4 regions of the Streptomyces sp. NPDC059582 genome follow, and region 3 is predicted to be linked to each of the others. Evidence: riboswitches for the same ligand, from Rfam matches in the RefSeq annotation. Region 3 holds a riboswitch; each other region holds the start of a gene.
What was found. A riboswitch is a leader RNA that binds a small molecule or an ion and turns the genes downstream of it on or off. The one in region 3 is predicted to bind cobalamin.
Positions count from the first base shown of each region.

Region 1: linked by a shared signal. The riboswitch ahead of ACFV0T_RS21395 (prenyltransferase/squalene oxidase repeat-containing protein) and the one ahead of ACFV0T_RS30505 (ribonucleoside-diphosphate reductase subunit alpha) in region 3 are both predicted to bind cobalamin.
Region 2: linked by a shared signal. The riboswitch ahead of ACFV0T_RS24070 (cobalamin biosynthesis protein) and the one ahead of ACFV0T_RS30505 (ribonucleoside-diphosphate reductase subunit alpha) in region 3 are both predicted to bind cobalamin.
Region 4: linked by a shared signal. The riboswitch ahead of metE (5-methyltetrahydropteroyltriglutamate--homocysteine S-methyltransferase) and the one ahead of ACFV0T_RS30505 (ribonucleoside-diphosphate reductase subunit alpha) in region 3 are both predicted to bind cobalamin.

Region 1 covers NZ_JBHWCC010000024.1:82,726-86,751, reverse strand. Annotated here, with positions in the region: gene ACFV0T_RS21400 (MBL fold metallo-hydrolase) at 1-975, shown strand, start outside; cobalamin riboswitch at 1,092-1,227, shown strand; gene ACFV0T_RS21395 (prenyltransferase/squalene oxidase repeat-containing protein) at 1,343-2,584, shown strand; gene ACFV0T_RS21390 (SCO2322 family protein) at 2,581-3,243, shown strand; gene ACFV0T_RS21385 (energy-coupling factor transporter transmembrane protein EcfT) at 3,542-4,026, shown strand, end outside.
Region 2 covers NZ_JBHWCC010000029.1:54,589-58,614, forward strand. Annotated here, with positions in the region: gene ACFV0T_RS24055 (lysozyme) at 1-422, shown strand, start outside; gene ACFV0T_RS24060 (anion permease) at 566-1,843, shown strand; gene ACFV0T_RS24065 (hypothetical protein) at 1,880-2,101, shown strand; cobalamin riboswitch at 2,258-2,401, shown strand; gene ACFV0T_RS24070 (cobalamin biosynthesis protein) at 2,502-3,446, shown strand; gene ACFV0T_RS24075 (cobyric acid synthase) at 3,443-4,026, shown strand, end outside.
Region 3 covers NZ_JBHWCC010000044.1:5,951-9,976, forward strand. Annotated here, with positions in the region: gene ACFV0T_RS30490 (GntR family transcriptional regulator) at 1-82, shown strand, start outside; gene ACFV0T_RS30495 (DUF3311 domain-containing protein) at 201-467, shown strand; gene mctP (monocarboxylate uptake permease MctP) at 464-2,074, shown strand; cobalamin riboswitch at 2,236-2,421, shown strand; gene ACFV0T_RS30505 (ribonucleoside-diphosphate reductase subunit alpha) at 2,547-4,026, shown strand, end outside.
Region 4 covers NZ_JBHWCC010000003.1:217,260-221,285, forward strand. Annotated here, with positions in the region: gene aceB (malate synthase A) at 1-721, shown strand, start outside; gene ACFV0T_RS04585 (3-hydroxybutyryl-CoA dehydrogenase) at 718-1,623, shown strand; cobalamin riboswitch at 1,824-2,101, shown strand; gene metE (5-methyltetrahydropteroyltriglutamate--homocysteine S-methyltransferase) at 2,266-4,026, shown strand, end outside.

The DNA of each region.
Region 1 (4,026 bases), on a different contig from region 3:
CCGGACAACCCCCTCGGCCACACCCTCGTGTACGTCGTCGACACCGACCGCGGCCCGGTGCTGATCGACACCGGCTGGGACGACCCGGCGTCCTGGGACACCCTCGCCGAGGGCCTCACCGCCTGCGGCACGTCGGTCGCCGGGCTCCACGGCGTGGTGATCACCCACCACCACCCCGACCACCACGGTCTGTCCGGCCGGGTGCGCGAGGCCTCCGGCGCCTGGGTCGCGATGCACGCGGCGGACATCTCCATCGTCCGCAGGACCCGCGAGACCCGCCCCGACCGCTGGTTCACGTACATGCGGGACAAGCTCGCCGCCGCCGGCGCCCCCGAGGAGCACGTGGCCCCGCTGCGCACCGCCCGCCCCCGTCGCACCCTGCCCGGCTTCTCCCCCGCCCTGCCCGACCGGGAGATCGTCCCCGGCGAACTGCTCGACCTGCCGGGCCGCCGGCTGCGCGCCGTCTGGACCCCGGGTCACACCCCCGGCCATGTCTGCCTCCACCTGGAGGAGGAGCACCCTTCTCGACTCCCGGGCCACGGGCGCCTGTTCTCCGGCGACCACCTGCTCCCGGGGATCACCCCGCACATCGGCCTGTACGAGGACCCGGACGACATCACCGTCACCGACCCGCTGGGCGACTACCTCGACTCCCTCGAACGCGTCGGCCGCCTCGCCCCCGCCGACGTGCTCCCGGCCCACCAGTACACCTTCACCGACGCGACCTCCCGCGTACGGGAGTTGCTGGCCCATCACGAGGACCGGCTCGACGGCCTGCTCGCCCTGCTCGCCGAACCCCTCACCCCGTGGCAGGTCGCCGAACGCATGGAGTGGAACCGCCCCTGGGACCAGATCCCCTACGGATCACGGAACATCGCGGTCTCGGAGGCCGAGGCCCATCTGCGGCGACTGGTGAAACTGGGACGGGCGGAGTCGGTGACGGGGAGCGAGCCGGTGACGTACGTGGCGGTGTGACCCTTACATAGCGGTGTGACCCGTACGGGACGGCGCGAACCGCTCGCCCCGTGGCGAAGCCGCCCCGCGCCCGGGCCGCCACCCGTCCGCCCGCCCTCACAGCCGCCCCTCGGCCCTTTCCTACGGGCCGGTAGAGTGGCGGCGTCGTCATCACACCCGTACGGGGGGAAGCCGGTGCAATTCCGGCGCTGACCCGCAGCCGTGAGCCACCGCAGGGTGGCGAGCCGGATCGCTCCGTACGGTTCGTGACCGGCTTACGCGCACCGGCCGTCCGCCGGTGCACGGCACCGTCGAGGTCTACGGAGCCGAGCCGCCCGGGGGTGCCCCGCGTCGCCCGGCTCCCCACAGGGAGAGGCACCCGCCGATCATGAACGTCCGCCGCAGCGCCGCGGTCCTGGCCGCCGCCGCCGTGATCGGCGCCGCCACGCCCGCCGTCGCCGCCGACCCGTCCCCGTCCCCGTCGGTGGCGATACCCACCGGCCTCTACGGCCGCACCGACCCCACGTACGACGGTGTCTGGCGGCAGTCCCTCGCCCTGCTCGCGCAGGACACCGTGGGCGTGCGGCCCGCCTCGTCGGCCATCGCCTGGCTGATCGGGCAGCAGTGCGCGAACGGGTCGTTCGCCGCGTTCCGCGCCGACACCGCCAAGGCCTGCGACGCCAAGCTCATGGTCGACACCAACAGCACGTCCGCCGCCGTCCAGGCCCTCGCCGCGCTCGGCAACCACGACCCCGTCACCGGCAAGGCCGTGGCCTGGCTGAAGTCCGTGCAGAACGCGGACGGCGGCTGGGGCTACGCGCCGGGCGGCGCCAGCGACGCCAACTCCACCGCCGTGGTCGTCGGCGCGCTGTCGGCGACGGGCGAGAAGCCGCAGGACGTCCGCAAGGGCGGCAAGTCCCCGTACGACGCCCTGCTGAAGCTCGCGCTGCCCTGCACCGGCGACGGAGCGGGCGCCTTCGCCTACCAGCCCGACAAGAAGGGCGCGCTCACGGCCAACGCGGACGCTACCGCGGCAGCCGTGGTCGCCGCCCTCGGCAAGGGCCTGGCGGGTGCCGACCCGCAGCCGAACGCGACCGACCTCACCTGCAAGGACGCGGCCGCCGACGCCGCGCAGGCCGCTCGCAACGGCGCCGCCTACCTCGCCAAGGAGCTGGCCTCGGACGGCCACCTGACGTCGGCGCTGCCCGGCGCCGACGACCAGCCCGACTACGGCAACACCGCCGACGCGGTCGTCGCGCTCGCGACCGCCCACCAGGGCGAGGCCGCGGTCCCGGCCGTGCGCTGGCTCCAGGCCGACTCCGCGAAGTGGGCGCAGCAGGGCGGCCCGGCGGCGTACGCGCAGCTGATCCTCGCCGCGAACGCCGCCGGCCACGACCCGCGCGACTTCGGCGGCCAGGACCTGGTGAAGCTCCTCGACGCGACCGGCCCGGGCCCCGTGTTCGTACCCGACGCCAAGGACTCCGGGGCCGCCGGCGACTCCAAGAGCTCGGCGGCCTCCGACTCCTCCGGCACCGGCAAGGTCGTGTGGATCGCGGGCGGCGTCCTGCTCGCCGTCGTCGTCGCCGTCGGATTCCTGCTCTTCGGCCGCGTCAGGAAGCGCCGGTCGTGAGCCGCCGCCGTGCCGCCGCCGTCCTGCTCCTGGCCGTCCTGCTCCCCCTGCTGGGAGCGGCCGGCCAGGCGCAGGCCACCGGCTACCGCTACTGGTCCTTCTGGGACCGCGCGGGCGAGGGCTGGACGTACGCCACCCAGGGCCCGTCGACCGCGCGCCCCTCGGACGGCGACGTCCAGGGCTTCCGCTTCGCGGTCAGCGCGGACTCCCAGGACGCGACCCGGCCACGCGGCACGGCCGACTTCGCGACGATCTGCGCGAGGACACCGGCCCGGGACGGCCACAAGCGGGTCGCCCTGGTCATCGACTTCGGTACGGCGTCCGACGCGCCCTCCGGCGAGACCCCGCCCGTGAGCCGGACGGCCTGCGCCCGGGTAGCCTCCGCCGCGACCACGGCGGAGGCCCTGGCAGCGGTCGCGAGGCCACTGCGCTACGACACCAACGCCCTGCTGTGCGCGATCGCGGGCTACCCGGAACAGGGCTGCGGCGAGCAGGTGTCGGCGAACGGGAAGCCGAAGAGCACGGCGACGGCGACCGCGGCGGCGAGCAAGCACACCACGGGCGGGGGCCCGTCGGTGGGCCTGACGGCCGGTTGCGCGACGGTGGCCGTCCTGGCGGCGGCGGCGTTCTGGCAGGTCCGGCGGCGCGGGCGTGACTAGGGCGTGTTTCGGAAGCAGCGTCGTTCGCCCGGAGGGCGGGGCTCGCGGCGTCTGGTGCGGTGCGTCGCAAGGCGGAGAGTCGTCCGCGTACTGGGCGTACGCGGATGATCCCGACAACGCGGCGCGGTGCCGTGCCAGGCGTCGCGGGCCGGACGGGACTTTCGAAACACTCCCTGGCCGCACGGCCCGGCACAGCGGCGGACACGCGTGCCGCCGCGACCGGCCGCCGAGCCACGGGCAGTCGCACCGCCGCGACCGGCGGCAACTCCACGCGACCCTCCACCCCGGCGCCTGGTGGCTGTGGGCACTCAGCCTCGGCATCGCCGCCACCCGCACCACCAACCCCCTCCTCCTCGCCCTCCTCATCACCGTCTCCGGCTACGTCGTGGCGACCTGCCGTCCCCCCACCACCCCCTGGTCCCGCTCCTACGGCGCCTTCGCCAGACTCGCCCTCGCGGTGCTCCTCCTGCGCCTGGGCTTCGCCGTCGCCCTCGGCTCGCCCATCCCCGGCACGCACGTGCTCCTCACCCTCCCCGAAGTCCCGCTCCCCCACTGGGCCCAGGGCATCCGGCTGGGCGGCGCGGTCACCGCCGAGGCGCTCGGCTTCGCCCTCTACGACGGCCTGAAGCTCGCCACCCTCCTCATCTGCGTGGGCGCCGCGAACGCCCTCGCCGGGCCCACCCGCCTCCTGAAGTCCCTGCCCGGCGCCCTCTACGAGACCGGCGTGGCCGTGGTGGTGGCACTCACCTTCGCCCCGAACCTCATCGCCGACGCGCAGCGCCT
Region 2 (4,026 bases), on a different contig from region 3:
AGGCGGCGTACTTCGTGCGCAACGGCGGCGGCTGGACCCCGGACGGCGGGACGCTGCCGCCCGCACTCGACATCGAGTACAACCCGTACGACGGCAAGCACCGGTGCTACGGCCTGAGCAAGGCGGGGATGGTCGGCTGGATCCGGTCGTTCAGCGACGAGGTGAAGCGGCTCACCGGGCGCCGTCCGGTGATCTACACGACCACCCACTGGTGGAACACCTGCACGGGCGGCAGCCGCGCCTTCGCCGCCGACCATCCGCTGTGGATCGCCCGGCACGGCTCGACGGACGCGGGTGCGCTGCCCGCCGGATGGTCGTCGTGGACCTTCTGGCAGTACGACAACAGCGGCAGTCTGCCGGGTGACCAGAATCTCTTCAACGGCTCGACCAGCCGTCTGAAGGTGTTCGCCCGGGGCTACTAGCCCTGCCGCGTCCGGGCCGCCGCTCCCGAACGAAAGCACAGCTCTTCGTTTACGACACCCTGACGCCCGTCTCAGTTCACCTTCCGTTCATCCAGGTTACCTACGTTCGTCCAGCCAATGACTTCGAAAGATTGCCTGGGTAAATGGAAAACTTCTCGCTGATCCTCGCGATTGTGGTGGTAACCGCACTCGCGTTTGATTTCACGAACGGTTTTCATGACACCGCCAACGCGATGGCCACGACCATCTCGACCGGTGCGCTCAAGCCCAAGATCGCGGTGGCCATGTCCGCCACGCTCAACCTCGTGGGCGCTTTCCTCTCCGTGGAGGTCGCCAACACGATCTCCAAGGGTCTCGTCGACGAGACCGGCATCCGTCCCGAGGTCATCTTCGCCGCCCTGGTCGGCGCGATCCTCTGGAACCTGCTGACCTGGCTGGTGGGCCTGCCCTCCAGTTCCTCGCACGCCCTGATGGGCGGTCTGATCGGTGCCACCATCGCCTCCGCGGGCACCGGCGCCGTCCACGGCGACGCGCTCGTCACCAAGGTCCTGATCCCGGCCGTCGCGGCCCCGATCGTCGCCGGCGTCGCCGCGCTGCTCGCCACCCGGCTGTCGTACAGGCTGGGCAGGAAGGCCGACGGCGAGGCCGCAGCGAAGGGCTACCGCGCGGGCCAGATCGCCTCGGCCGGCCTGGTCTCGCTGGCCCACGGCACCAACGACGCGCAGAAGACGATGGGCATCATCACCCTCGCCCTGGTCGCCGGCGGCGCCGTCGCGCCCGACTCGGACCCGCCCGTCTGGGTCATCCTCTCCGCCGGTCTCGCCATCGCGCTCGGCACCTACCTCGGCGGCTGGCGCATCATCCGCACCATGGGCAAGGGCCTGACCGACCTTCAGCCGCAGCAGGGCTTCGCCGCCCAGACCAGCGCCGCGACGGTCATCCTGGCCTCCTCCCACCTCGGCTTCTCCCTCTCCACCACCCACTCGGTCTCCGGTTCGGTGATGGGCGCGGGTCTCGGCCGCAAGGGCGGCGTCGTGCGCTGGTCCACCGCGACCCGCATGTTCGTCGCCTGGGCCCTGACCCTGCCGGCCGCCGCGCTGGTCGGTGCCCTCGCCGAGTCCGTGACGGACCTCGGCAGCTGGGGCACGGCCGTCGTCGCCGTCTTCCTGATCGCCTCAAGCGCCGCGATCTGGAAGATCTCCCGGCGCGAGGTCGTCGACCACAGCAACGTCAACGCCCCGGAGCAGCCGGCCGGTGTCGTGACCACGGCCATCGCCGCGGTCACCCCGCCCCCCGCGGGCACGGTGACCGCGGACCTCACGGCCACGATCCCCGCCCCCGCCACCACCGTGTCCGTCCCCGCCCAGGCCACCGCCGCGTCCGTCGCCGACCCGGCGACCCCGCCGGCCGCCGCCGTCTGAACCCCCCGCGCACCCGGTTAAGAAGGAAGCATCACCATGAACATCGACTGGGCGACCCTGGGTTCCGTGTTCGGCGTCAGCCTCGTGGTCACCGTGGCCCTCGTGGCCCTGTTCACCCTCGGCATCATGGGCCTCTCGCGCCAGGAACGGGCCTCCGCGCAGGGCGGGTCCGCCGCACTGGCCGTGACGGGCGCCTACGCCTGCTTCGCGGCCTGCACCGCCGCGGTGGCCTACGGGATCTACCTGATCGTCGCCTGACCCGCGCTCACGCGCACACCGTTCTCCAAGGGGCGGGAGGAACCCACCGGTTCCTCCCGCCCCTCCCCACGTCCAACCGCCTTCACACAGACGGCACCTGCCTCTCGTGTGGGGCTGCCCACACTCCTCCGTCCCAGGTCAGCAGCAAGTTGACGGCCCTTCCGGGCCCGTGGTGGACTGCCCGAGCCATATACGGAGGCAGAAGAGGAAGCCGGTGCGAATCCGGCGCGGTCCCGCCACTGTCACCGGGGTAGTAAGCCCCGGGAGCCAGGAACTCTCGCCGCCGGTCTCGTCGAACCAGGGCGCGGACACCCTGAGTGAGGACATATCGCCATGCTCGGCTGCCGATCGAGTCTCAGCACCACATCGTCGTCCGGTACCGCCGCGATCGGCTGAACCGATGCGTGCCGACCGCGTCTTCGCGTACGGCGCCACCGCCGGCCTCCTGGGCGACCTGTTCCTCGGCGATCCGCGCCGCGGGCACCCGGTCGCGGCGTTCGGGCGGGCGGCCGGGGCCGTCGAACAGATGCTGTGGCGGGACCACCGGGGCCGGGGCGCGCTGCACACCGTCGTGTGCGTCGGCGGCGCCGTGGCACTCGGGGCCGTGGCCACCCGCGCCGTGCGTTCCTCCACCGCCGCCTCCGTGGCCCTGACCGCCACCGCCACCTGGGCCGTCGTCGGGGGCACTTCACTCGCCCGCGAGGCCGGGGCCGTCGGACGTGCGCTGCGAGCCGGGGACGTCGACGGTGCCCGCGCCCGGCTGCCCCATCTGTGCGGGCGCGACCCGCAGGCCCTGGACGCCGACGGGATCGCCCGGGCGGTCGTCGAGTCGGTCGCCGAGAACACCTCCGACGCCGTCGTCGGCGCGCTGGTGTGGGGAGCCGTCGGCGGGGTGCCGGCCCTGCTCGGCTTCCGGGCCGTCAACACCCTCGACGCCATGGTCGGCCACCGCTCGCCCCGCTATCTGCGCTACGGGTGGGCCTCCGCCCGGCTCGACGACCTCGCCGGCTGGCCGGGCGCCCGCCTCACCGCCGTACTCGCGGCCGTCTGCGGAGACGATCCGCGGGGGGCCGTACGGGCCTGGAGGGCCGACGCGGCCAGACATCCCAGTCCCAACGCCGGCCCCGTGGAGGCCTCGTTCGCGGGGGCCCTCGGCGTGCGGCTCGGCGGCACCCTCTCCTACGCCGGGCGCGTCGAGCACCGGCCCGTCCTCAACGGCGCCGACGGGCGGCCCGTCCGGGTCACGGACATCGACCGGGCCGTACGGCTCTCCCGTCGCGTCGGCTGGCTCGCGCTCGGCGTCAGCGCCGCCGCGCGACTCCTCGTGAAGGGGCGTACGTCATGAACGGTGGTCTCCTGGTCGCCGGCACCACCTCCGACGCGGGCAAGAGCGTCGTCACCGCGGGGATCTGCCGGTGGCTGGTACGACAGGGCGTCAAAGTGGCGCCCTTCAAGGCGCAGAACATGTCCCTGAACTCGTTCGTCACCCGCGAGGGCGCCGAGATCGGACGCGCCCAGGCCATGCAGGCACAGGCCGCGCGCGTCCAGCCGACCGCGCTGATGAACCCCGTGCTGCTCAAGCCCGGGAGCGACCGCAGCAGCCAGGTCGTCCTCATGGGCAGGCCCGTGGGCGAGATGACCGCGCGCGGCTATCACGGGGGGCGGCAACAGGCGCTCCTCGGGACCGTCCTCGACTGCCTCGCCGAGTTGCGGGGCACCTATGACGCGGTGATCTGTGAGGGGGCCGGCAGTCCGGCCGAGATCAACCTGCGCCGGACCGACATCGTGAACATGGGGATCGCCCGCAACGCCCGGCTGCCCGTCCTCGTGGTCGGCGACATCGACCGCGGGGGCGTGTTCGCCTCCTTCTTCGGCACCGTCGCGCTGCTGTCCCCCGAGGACCAGGAGTTCGTCGCGGGGTTCCT
Region 3 (4,026 bases):
CCAGCCGGTGGAGTGGGTGCGGTCGGTGTACCGCGGCGACCGGTACAAGTTCGTGGCCAGGCTCAAGCGTCCCCAGGACTGAGCCCGCCTTCCGCGCACGCGGTAAGCCCGTCATGCGGACGAGGGGTTCCGTTCCTGCGACACCGTGACCTAGATTGCCTGCGCGTCAACGGTGATCAGCGAGGGGACGGAGCCGCCAGATGTCAAATGCCCCAGAAGTGAACAGAGGGCCGGTGGTGACGCCGGTGCGCGTCGTCATCGGCCTCTGTCTCGTCGCGCCCTTCGTGGCGATGCTGTGGGTCGGGTCGTACGCGAAGACGGATCCGGCGTTCATCGGCATCCCGTTCTTCTACTGGTACCAGATGCTGTGGGTGCTCGTCTCGACCGCGCTCACCGTGATCGCCTACCAGCTGTGGCGGCGTGACCAGCGCGCCCGCACCACCACGAAGGGCGGTGCCGACGCATGAACGACGGCGTGAACGGCGTGGCACTCGCCGTCTTCATCTTCTTCTTCGTGGCCGTCACGGTCATGGGCTTTCTCGCCGCGCGCTGGCGCAGGCCGGACAACGAGCACAGCCTGGACGAATGGGGCCTGGGCGGGCGCTCGTTCGGCACCTGGGTCACCTGGTTCCTGCTCGGCGGCGACCTCTACACGGCGTACACCTTCGTCGCCGTACCGGCGGCGATCTACGCGGCGGGCGCGGCCGGCTTCTTCGCCGTGCCGTACACGATCCTGGTCTACCCGCTGATCTTCACGTTCCTGCCCCGCCTGTGGTCGGTCTCCCACAAGCACGGATACGTGACGACGTCGGACTTCGTGCGCGGCCGCTTCGGCTCCAAGGGCCTGTCCCTCGCCGTGGCCGTCACCGGCATCCTCGCGACCATGCCGTACATCGCGCTCCAGCTGGTCGGCATCCAGGCCGTCCTGGACGTGATGGGCGTGGGCGGCGGCGAGAACACCAACTGGTTCGTCAAGGACCTCCCGCTGCTCATCGCCTTCGGCGTGCTGGCCGCGTACACCTACTCCTCGGGGCTGCGCGCTCCCGCCCTGATCGCGTTCGTGAAGGACACCCTGATCTACATCGTGATCGCGGTGGCCATCATCTACATCCCGATCAAGCTCGGCGGGTTCGACGAGATCTTCAAGGCGGCGGGCGACAAGTTCACCGCGGCCGGCGCGGGCGGGGTCGTCCCCGCCGAGGCGGGCCAGTGGACGTACGCCACCCTGGCCCTCGGCTCGGCGCTGGCCCTGTTCATGTACCCGCACTCGATCACGGCGACGCTGTCCAGCCGCAGCCGTGAGGTGATCCGGCGCAACACCACGATCCTGCCGCTGTACTCCCTGATGCTGGGCCTGCTCGCGCTGCTCGGCTTCATGGCGATCGCGGCCGGCGTCAAGGTCACCAACGGGCAGCTGGCCATCCCGCAGCTGTTCGAGAACATGTTCCCGGACTGGTTCGCGGGCGTGGCGTTCGCGGCGATCGGCATCGGGGCGCTCGTCCCGGCGGCGATCATGTCGATCGCGGCCGCGAATCTTTTCACCCGCAACATCTACAAGGACTTCATCAAGCCCGACGCGACACCGCAGCAGGAGACGAAGGTCTCCAAGCTGGTCTCGCTGCTGGTGAAGGTGGGGGCCCTGGTCTTCGTCCTCACGATGGACAAGACGGTCGCCATCAACTTCCAGCTCCTGGGCGGCATCTGGATCCTCCAGACCTTCCCGTCCCTGGTCGGCGGCCTGTTCACCCGCTGGTTCCACCGCTGGGCGCTGCTCGCGGGCTGGGCGGTCGGCATGCTCTACGGCACGCTCGCCGCGTACGGGGTCGCCTCGCCCACGCAGAAGCACTTCGGCGGCTCGGCGAAGGAGATCCCGGGGATCGGCGAGATCGGCTACATCGGCCTCACGGCGTTCGTGCTGAACGTGGTGGTGACCGTGTTCCTCACCTTCGTGCTGCGCGCCTTCAACGCCCCGGACGGCGTCGACGAGACCAGTCCGCAGGACTACACGGCGGACGCGGGCGATCCCGGCGTGCAGGTGGAGCTGCCGCCGGCGACGGCGGGTTCGGCGCACTAGGCGTCGCCCCGGCGGAAGAACACCGGAGGCGTCCGGGCAGAAATCCGGCTCCTCCGGTGTTGCGGACGTGAGGTCAAGCGGCTGGGCCGATCGGCCCGGCCGCCCTTCGCCGCGCCTGTCACCGGTCCGTGAGTTGACGCTCTGACACGCTCCGAAGCCGACACGACACAACATCTGGTGGTGCCACCGCAGCCCGGCACAAGATGTATGCTCATGCTCGCTGTCGCCGCAGGGGAATCCGGTGCGAATCCGGAACTGTCCCGCAACGGTGTACTTGTGTATGTCCGTCCCAGAACGGACACGCACTCGAGTCAGTCCGAGGACCTGCCGACAGCGCGCCCGGCCGTCCGGTCCGGGTGCCCTGACGTCCGGGCCTCGTGGAATGGGTCGGTGGACGCGACGCCCCCGTGCGCTCGTGTACTGCCCGCTGCCCTCCGCGAGGTCCCCGTGCCGAGCGAGGGAGAGCCCCCACGTGACCATCGCGCCAGCCGATCCGGCTTCAGCCACCCCGGCGAGGGAGATCGACGGTCCTGGTACCGCGCTGCTGCGGACCCTGACCGAGCTGACCGCCGACCTCCCCGACGCCGACCCCGGCCGGGTCGCCGCCGCCGCGCTGCGCGGCCGGTCCGCGCGCGCGGACGAGACGGAGTTGCGCGAGCTGGCCACGGAGGCGGCCGCGGGGCTCATCTCCGAGGACCCCGCCTACTCGCGGCTGGCAGCCCGGCTGTTGACCGTCGGCATCGCCGCCGAGGCCGCCTCGCAGGGTGTGACGACGTTCACCGAGTCCGTCACCGTCGGGCACCGGGAAGGGCTCATCGCCGACCGTACGGCGGAGTTCGCGCGCGTCCACGCCACCCGTCTCGACGCGCTCGTCGACCCGGACGGCGACGACCGGTTCGGCTACTTCGGCCTGCGCACCCTGCACAGCCGCTATCTGCTGCGGCACCCGATCACCCGCAGCGTGATCGAGACGCCCCAGCACTTCATGCTGCGCGTGGCGTGCGGCCTGGCCGAGGACGACACCGTCCACGCGCTGGACCAGGTGGCGGCGCTCTACCGGCTCATGAGCCGCCTCGACTACCTCCCGTCCTCGCCCACGCTCTTCAACTCCGGTACGCGCCACCCCCAGATGTCGTCCTGCTACCTCCTCGACTCGCCGCTGGACGAGCTGGACTCCATCTACGACCGCTACCACCAGGTCGCCCGGCTCTCGAAGCACGCCGGCGGCATCGGTCTGTCGTACTCCCGGATCCGCTCGCGGGGTTCGCTGATCCGCGGCACGAACGGGCACTCCAACGGCATCGTCCCGTTCCTGAAGACCCTCGACGCCTCGGTCGCCGCGGTGAACCAGGGCGGGCGGCGCAAGGGCGCGGCCGCGGTGTACCTGGAGACCTGGCACTCCGACATCGAGGAGTTCCTGGAGCTGCGCGACAACACGGGTGAGGACGCCCGCCGTACGCACAACCTCAACCTCGCGCACTGGATCCCGGACGAGTTCATGCGCCGGGTGAACGCCGACGCGCAGTGGTCCCTCTTCTCCCCCGCCGACGTACCCGGGCTGGTCGACCTGTGGGGCGAGGAGTTCGACGCGGTCTACCGCGAGGCGGAGGCGGCGGGCCTGGCGAAGAAGACGATCCCCGCCCGCGATCTGTACGGCCGGATGATGCGCACCCTCGCGCAGACCGGCAACGGCTGGATGACCTTCAAGGACGCCGCCAACCGCACCGCCAACCAGACGGCCGAGCCGGGCCACGTGGTCCACTCCTCCAACCTCTGCACGGAGATCCTGGAGGTGACGGACGACGGGGAGACGGCGGTCTGCAACCTGGGCTCGGTCAACGTGGGCGCGTTCGTCGTCGCCGGTGACATCGACTGGGAGCGGCTCGACGAGACCGTCCGCACCGCGGTCACCTTCCTCGACCGGGTGGTCGACATCAACTTCTACCCGACCG
Region 4 (4,026 bases), on a different contig from region 3:
CGACTTCCTGCTGCCCGACCGGGCGAAGGTCACGATGACGGCCCCGTTCCTGCGCGCCTACACCGAACTCCTCGTGCGCACCTGCCACCAGCGGGGCGCGCACGCCATCGGCGGGATGGCCGCCCAGGTGCCCGGCAAGGACCCGGCCGCCCACGAGGCCGCGCTCGCCAAGGTCCGGTTGGACAAGGAGCGCGAGGCGGAGGACGGCTTCGACGGGTCCTGGGTCGCGCACCCCGGACTGGTCCCCGTCTGCCGTACGGTGTTCGACGCCGTGCTGGGCGAGCGGCCCCACCAGATCGACCGCACCCGCGACGACGTGGAGGTGACACCGGCGGATCTGCTGTCGGTGCGCCGGATCAGCGGCCCGCCCACGGACGACGGCGTGCGCACCAACATCGCGGTCGCGCTGCGCTACTTCGCCGCCTGGCTGCGCGGGCAGGGCGCCGTCGCGCTGTACGGCCTGATGGAGGACGCGGCCACCGCGGAGATCGCCCGGGTGCAGATCTGGCAGTGGCTGCGGCACCGGGTGATCGACCGGGAGACGGTCCTGCGGGTGCTGGACGAGGAGAGCGCGGCGCTGGGCGCCGAGTATCCGTGGGCGCCCGTCGACGACATCCGCGCGCTCTTCGAACGGACTTCCCTGGCCGCCGAGTTGCCCATGTTCTTCACTCCGGACGCCTATGCGCGCCACCTGGTCCGGCGGACGGAGGAGCGGTCGTGAGCGCGGGAATCCGGCGGGTCGGCGACGGTCGGACGGGCGCGGAGATCCGACGGGTCGGCGTGGTCGGCGGCGGCCAGATGGGCGCGGGCATCGCCGAGGTGTGCGCGCGGGCCGGCCTGGACACGGTGGTGTGCGAGGCGGACGCGGTCGCGGCCCGTGCCGCGCGCGACCGGGTGGCGGCGTCGCTGGAGCGGGCGGTGCGGCGCGGCAGGCTGGAGGAGTCCGCCGCGCGGGACGCGCTCACCCGGACGGTGTTCAGCGGGAGCCTCGACGACCTGGCCGACCGGCAGCTCGTGGTCGAGGCGGTGGTGGAGAACCCCGACGCCAAGACCGAGGTCTTCGCCGCCCTCGACAAGATCGTCGAGGATCCGTCGGCCGTCCTGGCGACGAACACCTCCTCCCTCCCCGTCATGCGGCTCGGCACGGCGACCGGCCGGGCGGACCGGGTCGTGGGACTGCACTTCTTCAACCCGGTCCCGGTCCTGCCCCTGGTGGAGGTCGTGACCTCGTTGCACACCTCGGCGCGGACGGCCGCCACGGTCACGGACTTCGCCACCCGTGTACTGGGAAAGACCGTCATCCGCTCCCGGGACCGGGCCGGCTTCGTCGTCAACGCGCTGCTCGTCCCGTACCTCCTGTCGGCGATCCGGATGGCGGAGTCCGGCTTCGCCACCGCCGGCGACATCGACACCGGCATGGAACTGGGCTGCTCCCACCCCATGGGCCCGCTGAGGCTGGCGGACCTGATCGGGCTCGACACCGTCGCCGCGATCGCCGAGTCGCTCTACGACGAGTTCAAGGAACCTCTCTACGCGCCTCCCCCGCTGCTCCAGCGGATGGTGGAGGCCGGGCTGCTGGGCCGTAAGGCCGGCCGTGGGTTCCACGTCTACGACCAGGGGTGAGCGGCCTGGTTCGACCGGGCTGAGGGGCCCGGGACGGCCTCGCCGGCCGAGGGACGCGGCGGCTGCCGGGACGCGGAGGGCGGGGCGGGAGGCGCTGGGGTGCGCTTCCCGCCCACGGTCCGTTCCACGCCTGTCCGCCACGTGGCCCACCTCACCATCCGAATGACGGACGTGACACGGCACACGTGCCGCCGTCCCCTAGGGTGGCGGGTGCAGCTGGTTCGCCCCGTCCGCCAGGCGGGATGCGTCGTAAGAGGGAACCCGGTGGGAATCCGGGACTGCCCCGCAGCGGTGAGCGGGAACGACCGCCGTCATACGCACTGGGTCCGAGAACAGGGTCTGGGAAGCGACGGCCAGTAGATGTCCTCGTACGAGTACGACGTACGACTTCGCGCGACTTGGTCCGAAGCCGCACGGAACTCGCATGACGAGGACGTGCCCGCGAGTCCGAAGACCTGCCGACTGCCCGCGTGCGGACGACTCGTGCGCGGACATCCCGGTGACCTCGAGGGCAGGTCGGCGAACACACCAGGCGGAGACGACCGCGCCCTGTCACGCGAGGTCGCACCGTCCGGTCGTCGCCCTTCGCGCTCTCGTCCCGTCTCCGGGATCTCAGGGATTCATCTCGCGAAGGAGATCTCCGTGACCAGCAAGCCCGCAGCCGCGGCAGCACGGGCCACCGTGCACGGCTACCCCCGGCAGGGACAGAACCGGGAACTGAAGAAGGCCGTCGAGGGCTACTGGAAGGGCCGCGTCACCGCGGACGCCCTCCGGGACACCGCCGCCGAACTGCGCCGCACGAACTGGCACCGACTGGCCGAGGCCGGCATCGACGAGGTGCCCACCGGCGACTTCTCGTACTACGACCACGTGCTGGACACCAGCGTCATGGTCGGCGCCGTCCCCGCACGCCACCGGGCCGCCGTCGAGGCGGACGCTCTGGACGGCTACTTCGCCATGGCGCGCGGTACCCAGGACGTGGCGCCGCTGGAGATGACCAAGTGGTTCGACACGAACTACCACTATCTGGTACCCGAGCTGGGCCCGGACACCGTGTTCACGGCCGACTCGGCCAAGCAGGTCGGGGAACTGACGCAGGCGCTCTCCGTGGGCCTGGCCGCCCGGCCCGTCCTGGTCGGTCCCGTCACCTACCTGCTGCTCGCCAAGCCCGCCCCGGGTGTCGCCGCCGACTTCGACCCGCTCACCCTGCTCGACCGTCTGCTGCCGGTGTACGCGCAGGTCCTCGCCGACCTGCGCGCGGCCGGCGCACAGTGGGCGCAGTTGGACGAGCCCGCCCTGGTCCAGGACCGCACCCCGGCCGAACTGAACGCCGCCGCCCGCGCCTACCGTGAGCTCGGCGGCCTCGCCGACCGGCCGAAGCTGCTGGTCGCCTCCTACTTCGACCGGCTCGGCGACGCCCTGCCGGTGCTGGCCAAGGCGCCGGTGGACGGGCTCGCGCTCGACTTCACCGAGGCCGCCGCGGCCAACCTGGACGCGCTGGCCGCGGTGGGCGGGCTGCCCGGCAAGCGTCTGGTCGCCGGAGTCGTCAACGGCCGCAACATCTGGGTCAACGACCTGGAGAAGTCCCTCACCACCCTGGGGACCCTGCTGGGACTGGCCGACCAGGTCGACGTCTCGGCCTCCTGCTCGCTGCTCCACGTCCCGCTCGACGCCTGCGTCGAACACGACATCGAGCCGCAGATCCTGCGCTGGCTCGCCTTCGCCCGGCAGAAGACCACCGAGATCGTGACCCTCGCCAAGGGCCTCGCCGAGGGCACCGGCACGATCACCGCGGAACTCGCCGCCAACCGCGCCGACCTCGCCTCCCGCGCCGGTTCGCCCATCACCCGCGACCCCGCCGTACGGGCGCGGACCGCCGCGGTCACGGACGCCGCCGGCCGCCGTTCCCAGCCGTACGGCGAGCGGGCCGCGGCCCAGCGCGCCCACCTCGGCCTGCCCCTGCTGCCGACCACCACCATCGGCTCGTTCCCGCAGACCGGCGAACTGCGCACCGCGCGGGCCGATCTGCGCGCGGGCCGCATCGACACGGCCGGCTACGAGGAGCGCATCAGGGCCGAGATCCAGGAGGTGATCTCCTTCCAGGAGAAGACCGGCCTGGACGTCCTGGTGCACGGCGAGCCCGAACGCAACGACATGGTGCAGTACTTCGCCGAACAGCTCACGGGTTACCTCGCCACCCAGCACGGCTGGGTGCAGTCGTACGGCACCCGTCACGTCCGGCCGCCGATCCTCGCCGGTGACATCTCCCGCCCGGAGCCGATGACCGTGCGCTGGACGACGTACGCCCAGTCGCTCACCGGCCGTCCGGTCAAGGGCATGCTCACCGGGCCGGTCACCATGCTCGCGTGGTCCTTCGTCCGCGACGACCAGCCGCTCGGCGAC